DNA from 2 places in the Novosphingobium sp. RL4 genome. Region 1 is predicted to be linked to the other one. Evidence: predicted binding sites of a transcription regulator. Region 1 holds the regulator's gene; the other holds the start of a gene.
The links. Region 1 encodes LexA, which represses DNA repair genes until DNA is damaged. Its sites were predicted from a motif close to GTTCCNCNCTTGTTCT; they were not measured.
Positions count from the first base shown of each region.

Region 1 (4,070 bases):
ATGCGCTCGAAGCGATCCAGGCCGGCAATGCCCCCAAGGGAGATGTCCTGGGCACTGCCCGTATCGCCGGCATCATGGCCGCTAAGAAGACCGGTGACCTTATCCCGATGTGCCACCCGCTGTTGCTTGATGCCGTAAACCTCGATTTCACGTTTGACGCACAAGCCATATCCGCCAAGGCAACGGTAAGTCTAAGCGGCAAGACTGGCGTTGAAATGGAAGCGATTACAGCGGTTTCCGTCGCACTCGTAACAATCTACGACATGGCGAAAGCGCTTGATAAGGGCATGATCATCGGCGACATTCGCCTGATCGAGAAGACAGGTGGAAAATCGGGCCACTGGCGAGCTGAAGCGCTGTGAAGCCGCACCTTTCCCTCGAGGAAGCGCAGTCCCGTCTTCTTGCACTTGTCGAGCCTCTCCCCATCGAGCGGGTCGATATCGACGGCGCGCTCGGACGCTTTCTAGCGGAACCCTTGCGCGCTCATCGCAGTCAGCCTCCGGCTGATCTCTCGGCAATGGATGGATATGCCGTAACCGCCGACCTGTCGGGGCCTTGGCGCGTTATTGGCGAGAGCGCGGCCGGCCATCCTTACGAAGCGTCAGTCGGCGCGGGCGAAGCAGTAAGGATTTCGACCGGTGCGATGCTGCCTGAGGGCGCCCAAGCCGTTATCCTTCAGGAAGACCTCGCTCGCGAGGGGCAACAGATCACCCTGACGGGAGAGGCACCCGAACCTAGCCACCGCCATATCCGGCGCTGCGGCATGGACTTTGTGGAAGGCCGCGAACTTCTCGCCGCCGGTACTTTGATCGGCCCGGCGCAAGCCGCGCTCGGCATTGCCGCCGGCCATCGCCACCTGCCCGTCCGACGGATTCCGCGGGTAACCGTCATAGATAGCGGCGACGAACTCTCGACCGACCCTGAGTTCTGCGCCAACCATCAGGTTCCTGCCAGCAACGGCGTCATGCTGGTTGCCATGGCCCGCTCTCTTCCGGTGGATGCGAACCGGATAGGCCCCGTGGCCGACAAGCTCGATGACCTCATCGCCGCCTTCGAACAGGCGAGCGATTCTGACGTCATCGTGACCAGCGGGGGTGCCTCGGTCGGCGATCACGATCTTGTCCGCCCGGCCCTCGAAGCATGGGGCGCACAGCTGGACTTCTGGCGCGTGGCCATCAAGCCGGGCAAGCCCCTGCTCGTGGCGACCCGCCAGCGCGCTACCGGGCCGCAAATTATCATCGGATTACCGGGGAATCCGGTATCCAGCCTTGTGACAGCCTATCAGTTTCTCCTGCCTGTCCTGCGGGCCCTGTTGGGGGCTTCACGGCCAATCCCACAGCCGGTTGCAACCCGGCTTTCGGCCCCCCTGCCCGCTGCGGGCAACCGCCGGGAGTTTTTGCGCGGTTACTGGAACGGCGAGACGGTCTGCGCGAACCCGCTTCAGGACAGCGGCGCTCTGGCATCGCTCGCGGCAAGCAATGTACTGATCGATCGCCCCATTGGCGCGCCGGCCGCGAATGCAGGAGATGTTGTTGAAGTGTTCTTGCTCCAAAATGGCGGTATTGCTTGACGATACCGGATTCGTTGCATAATTGTTCCCTCATTGTTCGCAGGCAAATCGCCGGACGAGACAGGGCCATGGGCCGCAGAACGAAGAGGCAACGCAGATGTTGACGCGCAAGCAGCACGAATTGCTCCGGTTCATTCAGGTCCGGCTTGAGGAAAGCGGCATCTCGCCCAGCTTCGAGGAAATGAAGGAAGCGCTGGACCTCAAGTCCAAGTCCGGCGTTCACCGCCTGATTTCCGCCTTGGAGGAACGGGGTTTCATTCGCCGCCTCCCCAATCGCGCTCGCGCTCTCGAAGTCCTGCGCCAGCCTGAGGATGCAACGTCCAAACCTGCAAGATCGACTCCGGCGGCGAACAGCAACGATACTGCAGCGCCTGTCCGCGCACCCCAGATCGCACCTGCCCCCGCGAACGATGTCATCGAAATCCCACTCCACGGCCGCATCGCCGCCGGCGTGCCGATCGAGGCCTTCGAAGGACAGTCCATGCTCCCGGTTCCCGCAGCGCTGCTTGGTTCGGGCGAACACTATGCGCTCGAGGTTTCGGGTGATTCGATGATAGACGCGGGCATCCTCGACGGCGATTTCGCCTTGGTGAAGCGCACCAATACCGCTCGCGACGGTGAAATTGTCGTCGCTCTCGTGCGAGGGGCTGAAGCCACGCTCAAGTATCTGCGCCGCGAAGCCGGAATGGTGCGCCTTGACCCTGCCAATGCCGCTTACGAACCGCAGATTTATGGGCCTGACGAAGTCGAGGTTCAGGGCAAACTGGCCGGACTGCTACGCCGCTATCACTGATGCGGCTCAAGCGTGAGACGATGTCCGGTTGTTCCGCCGTCTCGCCGCCGCGTTATTACCGGGCCTTGGCGATGACGCCATAAGAAAGCGGCGGCGAACGCCACCACCCATGATCACCTTGCGCATCTGCCACTGAATGTACCGTGCGGCGCTTCAGGTCGATCGCCACGCCGCCCGTCTTGCTCAGCATGTTGCGATCCGCCTTCAGCCAGATTGGCTGACAACTTCGCGGCAGACGTCGGCCCGCAATTACGAGATAGGCGCGCTGGCAGGCCCGAGCCAAAGTGTCTTCCGGCACGATATCCCGGCCCCTGGCGATCAGTATGTGGCGCGCCTTCCCGCCACGTTCCAGCATCAACGCACAGAAATCCGGGTTGCATCGCACGCCCGGCCAGTCTGCAATCAAGACGGGTTTTGACTGAACTCCCGCTACTTCCATCAGATTGTCCAAAACGTAATCGCTCGAGCTGTCGCGCAGCATGACAAGGCGCCTCCCCGGACCGTCAATCAAAGCAACTTGGCGGCCATCTCCCGAAACGACGATGTCCGGCGGGGTCAGCAGGAGCAGGCCGATAAAGCCGCTGGCGACTGGAAGCAGACCCCAGAGCCTGGCTTTTCCGTGCCAAAGCCCCAGCCAAAGTCCTCCAGTCACGAAAAGTAGAAACTGCCATCCGCCCATCGTCGGCGCCATGCTCACCGCACCGGGCCGCGAGGCGATGAACCGTGCCAGACCGATCAGCAGATCGATGGCTACTCCAGCAAGCCACCAGACCGGCGATCCGGCCCCAACGATATCGAAAAGCAGCGCCGCGCCGACCAGGGGCATGACAAGAAAGGTCGTGAGCGGGATGGCAACCACATTGGCGATCGATCCATAGAGTCCGGCGCGGTGAAAATGATAAAGTCCGATCGGCATCAGCGCGAGTTCGATGGCTACGCCCGTGACGAGGATCAGGGATAGGCTGCGCAGCGCCTTGAAAGGCAATGCTTCGTCACGGGCCGAGAACCAATGCCGGATGGGCACCGCATTGCCTAACGCGATCAGCACGACAACGGCGGCAAAGCTCATCTGGAAGCTAGCGCCCACAATCGATTCGGGCCAGATCAGAAGGACGATGAAGGCGGCCGCCGCAAGCAATCGCATCGACAGCGCCTCACGCCCCATCGCCAATGCGGCAAGTACCAGTAGCGCGCTCACGCAGGAGCGTATGGTCGGCACCTGCGATCCGCTCAGCAAAGTGTAACCAACGCCCGCCAATGCCCCGCTAGCCGACGCAAGGACAGGCAATCGCACCCGCAACGCCAGCGCGGGAGATAACGCCAGCAGGCGCAGCGCGAGGATATAGACCGCACCGACAACTGCGCTGACATGCAGGCCGCTGATCGAGAGCAGATGCGCAAGTCCGGCATCGCGCATCGCCTGGGCCTCTGCCTTGCCGATCCCGCCCATGTCCCCTGTGACGAGCGCCGAGGCGATCCCGCCGGCGGATCCTTCAAGGCTTGCAGCGATATGACGGGACAGCCGCATTCGCTGCTCGCCAAGCCAGTCGTCACCCGCTCCGGGGGAAAGCACCTCCACAGGGGAAAGCACGGCGCCGGTTGCGGATATCCCGGCGAACCAAGCCGCCCTGGCGAAATCGTAGGCGCCAGGCAGCATCGGAGGTGCCGGAGGCATCAATCTCCCGCGGAATCGGATGATAGCGCCGG
Region 1 is NZ_CP141944.1:2,400,418-2,404,487, forward strand. It holds gene moaC (cyclic pyranopterin monophosphate synthase MoaC) at 1-362, shown strand, start outside; gene U9J33_RS11620 (molybdopterin molybdotransferase MoeA) at 359-1,570, shown strand; gene lexA (transcriptional repressor LexA) at 1,668-2,363, shown strand; gene U9J33_RS11630 (ComEC/Rec2 family competence protein) at 2,419-4,070, opposite strand, start outside.

Region 2 (4,070 bases), 1.1 Mb from region 1:
AGAGAGAGCCCTTGAGGTACTCCGCCGCCATGGGGTTTTCCTTGGCGTCGAGCGTGATCTTCGAGATCACTTCCTCGCCGCCCTTCCGCTCCGGCGCAAAAGTGCCCAGCGTCTTCGTGAAGGCGATCTGCTCTTCATCGGTGAAGTTGACCTGCGGGAACACCAGCACGCCGCGCGCTTCCAGCAGCTCCCGGATTTCCCTGGCGATTTCGCCGGACAGGAGCTCTTCCTTCGTGTTGAGCACACGACCGCCGATTTTCGGCTTGATATCTTCCGCGTTGAGTTTGGTCTGGGTTGCGACCGACATTTTCCGAACTCTCCCAATTCACTGACGAGAACGTCGTTCCTGCGATGCGCGAAGAACGAGGCCTGCATCAATCCGCCCATGGCGATAGTTGCGATCGGTATTGTGTTATCACGTACTGAACGCCCGTTCAAACAGGCGTGCAGCGGCGCGGCGATCAGTCGGCCCCGATCGGCTCCAGCCGGGACAGCCAGGTTTCCACGATGGCCATGGCGGCCTCATGGCCGTCCGTCACGCCCAGCGCCGATTCCATCACGATGGCCCGGCCGATCCCGGCCAGAACCACGGTGAGGCCGGCGGCGTCGAAACCTTCAAGCACCTTGAGGCGATCGCCCAGAATATGTTCGAGAATCTCGACCTGGCGCTTGCGCATGGCCATGCTGTGCTCCGCCATCATCTGGCGAACCGCCGGCCGATGGTTGGAAAGCGCCATGAATTCGAGGGACATCGCGGTCCTGCTGGTATCGACGAAGAAACACCAGAGCGCCCGCACCGGATCGTCGGAAGTCAGCGCCTCCTCAATCATGCGATCGCTTTCGGCAGCGCCCTGGCGCGAGACTTCGAGCAGGAGATCGTCGGTCGCGGGAAAATAGTAATGGACGAGCGAAGGCTTGAGCCCTGCCCGCGCCGCCACGCGCCGCGTGCTTGCAGCGGCATAGCCTTCGTCCCGAATGAGTTGGACGGTCGCCTCGACGATACGTGCCCGCGTCGCGGACGTCTCGGCTCCGATCCTGCGCGGTGCGCCTGCCATCAGATCTCCTTTGCCGCGCTGGCCTAGGGCCTGCGGCCGGGAAGATCAACCGGACCGCCGGGACTTGCCATTTGTTCCCTGTTTGTTCAAAAAGGCGGCATGAAGGTCCACAAGGGAAGAGGCGCCGTCAGCGGACAGGCCAGCACCCGCTTCAACCTCCCACAGCGGGAGGCCGATGGCGACTGGCTCGACAGCAGGGACGATGTCGACGGCCCTGCCCGCCATCCGGCCACGACCGTAACAGAAGAGCATCCCCGCTCGATCCTGTCTTTCAACAAATCTCCGGACATCCCGTTCGATCGCTCGATCAACGCCTATCGCGGCTGCGACCAATCCACTAACAGTTGTGTAGACCTAGAAAGAGGTGGATTTTCGAGATTTCGTTATTTACCCATTGCGAATGGATTGTGTGCCCACATTCAACTTGTCACGATTACGTGAGATTGGCTGGTCTCAGTGGGATCCAATTGGAATAGACGATCTTGATGATCGACCTGATGACGAATACGATGCGTACTTGACGCAGGCAGCTGCACGCCTCTCGAAGGGCGTGAGCACAGAAGATGTAGCCGCATACCTGATCGATGTAGAAACTAATTACATGGGCTTGGGCGCGTCAGCTAACGCTCGTCAGAGAGCGAACAAAACTGCTGCCGACATAGCCCATTATATCTCGGAGTTGCGCTCCCAGCCGCCGATTAAGGATTAGGGCAGCCGAAGAGAAAATGACTCGCACACCCCATTTGTTCCCTATATGTTCGATCTATGGAACGGATCAAGGGACGCGGCGCGACGAACAATCAAAGCAGCACTCGCTTCAACCTCACTAGTAGTGAGGCCGACGGCGACTGGCTTGATGAGGTCGATCAGATCGATGGTCCGCGCCCTAAGCGCGCGACGACAGTCACCATTCTCCATCCCAAAACGATCCTCTCATTCAACAAGTCCCCGGACATTCCGTTCGATCGCTCGATCAATTCGTACAACGGGTGTGAGCACGGCTGCATCTACTGCTTCGCACGGCCGACACATGCCTATCACGACCTCTCGCCCGGTCTCGATTTCGAAACCAGGCTCTTCGCGAAACCCCAGGCAGCCAGTCTGCTTCGCGAAACTCTGGCCAAGTCCGGCTATAGGCCCGCACCGATCGCGATGGGCACCAATACAGACCCCTATCAGCCTATCGAGGGGCGTTACCGCATCACCCGCGCCATTCTTGAGCTCTGCCTCGAAACACGCCACCCCGTGACGATCACCACGAAATCGGACCGCGTCCTGCACGATCTCGACCTGATCGCGGAACTGGCCCGGCTGAAGCTGGTGGCAGTGGCCATTTCGGTGACCAGCACGGACCCGCACCTGTCACGCCTTCTCGAACCTCGCGCCGCGACTCCGCACAAGCGGATCGCAGCGCTCGGCGAACTGGCCAGAGCCGGAGTGCCGGCCCATGTCTCGATCGCGCCGGTCATTCCCTCCATCACCGATCAGTTCCTGGAGGATATTCTGGAAGCAGCCTCCGCGCAGGGAATCCACGCCGCAACGTGGATCATGGTCCGGCTTCCTCACGAAGTCGCTCCCTTGTTCCGCGAATGGCTTGACGCTCATTTCCCCGACCGGGCCGGGAAAGTCATGGCCACTATCCAGTCGATGCGGGGCGGACGCGACAATGACCCGCAGTTCTTCACCAGGATGCGGCCGAGCGGCGTGTGGGCCGACCTTTTCCGGCATCGGTTCAGGGTTGCGATGAAGCGGATGGGCTTCGCGAAGCCGTCCATCGCGCTCGACTGTTCGCAATTTCGCCGTCCGTCGCTCGATGGCCAGCTCTCCCTGCTCTAGAGGCGTTTCAACACCTGTTGAAGCCACCTTTGGAATGCCCCCGAGAGGCAATTGTCCCGGCCATTGCAGACCTTGATCGCCGATCAGGAGAACCCGAGGATTCCTGTGCCATTCCAACCGGGGACGCCATGCAGGAACCCACCATTCTCGTAGATAGTCGCGGCGATGTGGAGATCCTCACTCTCGATCGGCCGCACGTCCTCAATGCTCTCGACGAGAACATGACCTTCGCGCTGCGAGACTATTTTGCCGGCCTGGCCGAGCGGCCCGAGGTGCGGGTGGTGCTGCTGCGCGGCGCAGGCCGGAACTTCTGCGCCGGACTGGACCTTTCCGGGTGGCAAAACGACGCATCTAGGGGCGAACTTCAGCACTTCTGGCGCCTGCAAAGGAGCCTCGCAGGGCTGCTGGAACTGATGCGCGCCTGTCCGCAGCCGATCATCGGCCTCGGCCATGGCGCGGCCTGCGGTGCGGGTTTTTCGCTCCTGCTGGCCTGCGATGTGCGATATGGCGCGCCGGACCTCAGGATGAATGCGGCCTACATCAAGATCGGCCTTGGCGGCTGTGATCTGGGATGCAGCTACTTCCTGCCCCGTATCGTGGGCGCTTCCGTCGCCACCGAATACATGCTCACCGGCCGCTTCATGGATGCCGGGAAGGCGCTGCAATGCGGCCTCCTGAGCGAGATCGCTCCGCTGGATTCCCTGCTGGATCGTGGGCTGGCGCTGGCCGGCGAAATGCTGGCCAATTCTCCGATGGGCCTGCGCCTTACGAAGGAAGGCATAAACCGCAATCTCGATGCGCGCTCCCTTTCGGACGCCATGGCGCTCGAAGACCGGCAACAGGTCATGATGTTGATGAGCGAGGATTTTTCGGAAGGACTGGCGGCCTTTCGGGAGAAGCGCCCGCCCAAGTTCCGGGATCGCTGAACGGGATCACGAAACCTTGCGCCGCTTTCACGCGTTTCCCCGTCCAACGATAAGACAGGACAGGAGGTCTGCATGACCGAAGAAACCGTTACAACTGAGCGCGCACCGGAAGCCCCCACCACCACGACCACGATCATTCGCGAGCGCGGCTCGTCCGGCGGGGCGACCGGGATAGTGATGGCGCTGATCCTGCTGGTCGCCGTAGTCGGCGGCATCTATCTCTTCAGCCAGGGTACGGAGAGCGAGACGGCAA
Region 2 is NZ_CP141944.1:1,343,548-1,347,617, reverse strand. It holds gene U9J33_RS06570 (TauD/TfdA dioxygenase family protein) at 1-307, opposite strand, end outside; gene U9J33_RS06565 (TetR/AcrR family transcriptional regulator) at 462-1,055, opposite strand; partial or broken gene U9J33_RS06560 (radical SAM protein) at 1,155-1,403, shown strand; gene U9J33_RS06555 (PA0069 family radical SAM protein) at 1,821-2,891, shown strand; gene U9J33_RS06550 (enoyl-CoA hydratase/isomerase family protein) at 3,020-3,817, shown strand; gene U9J33_RS06545 (hypothetical protein) at 3,890-4,070, shown strand, end outside.
Region 2: U9J33_RS06555 (PA0069 family radical SAM protein) is a predicted target of LexA. The motif match lies at 1,801-1,816, and genes of this name have one in related genera.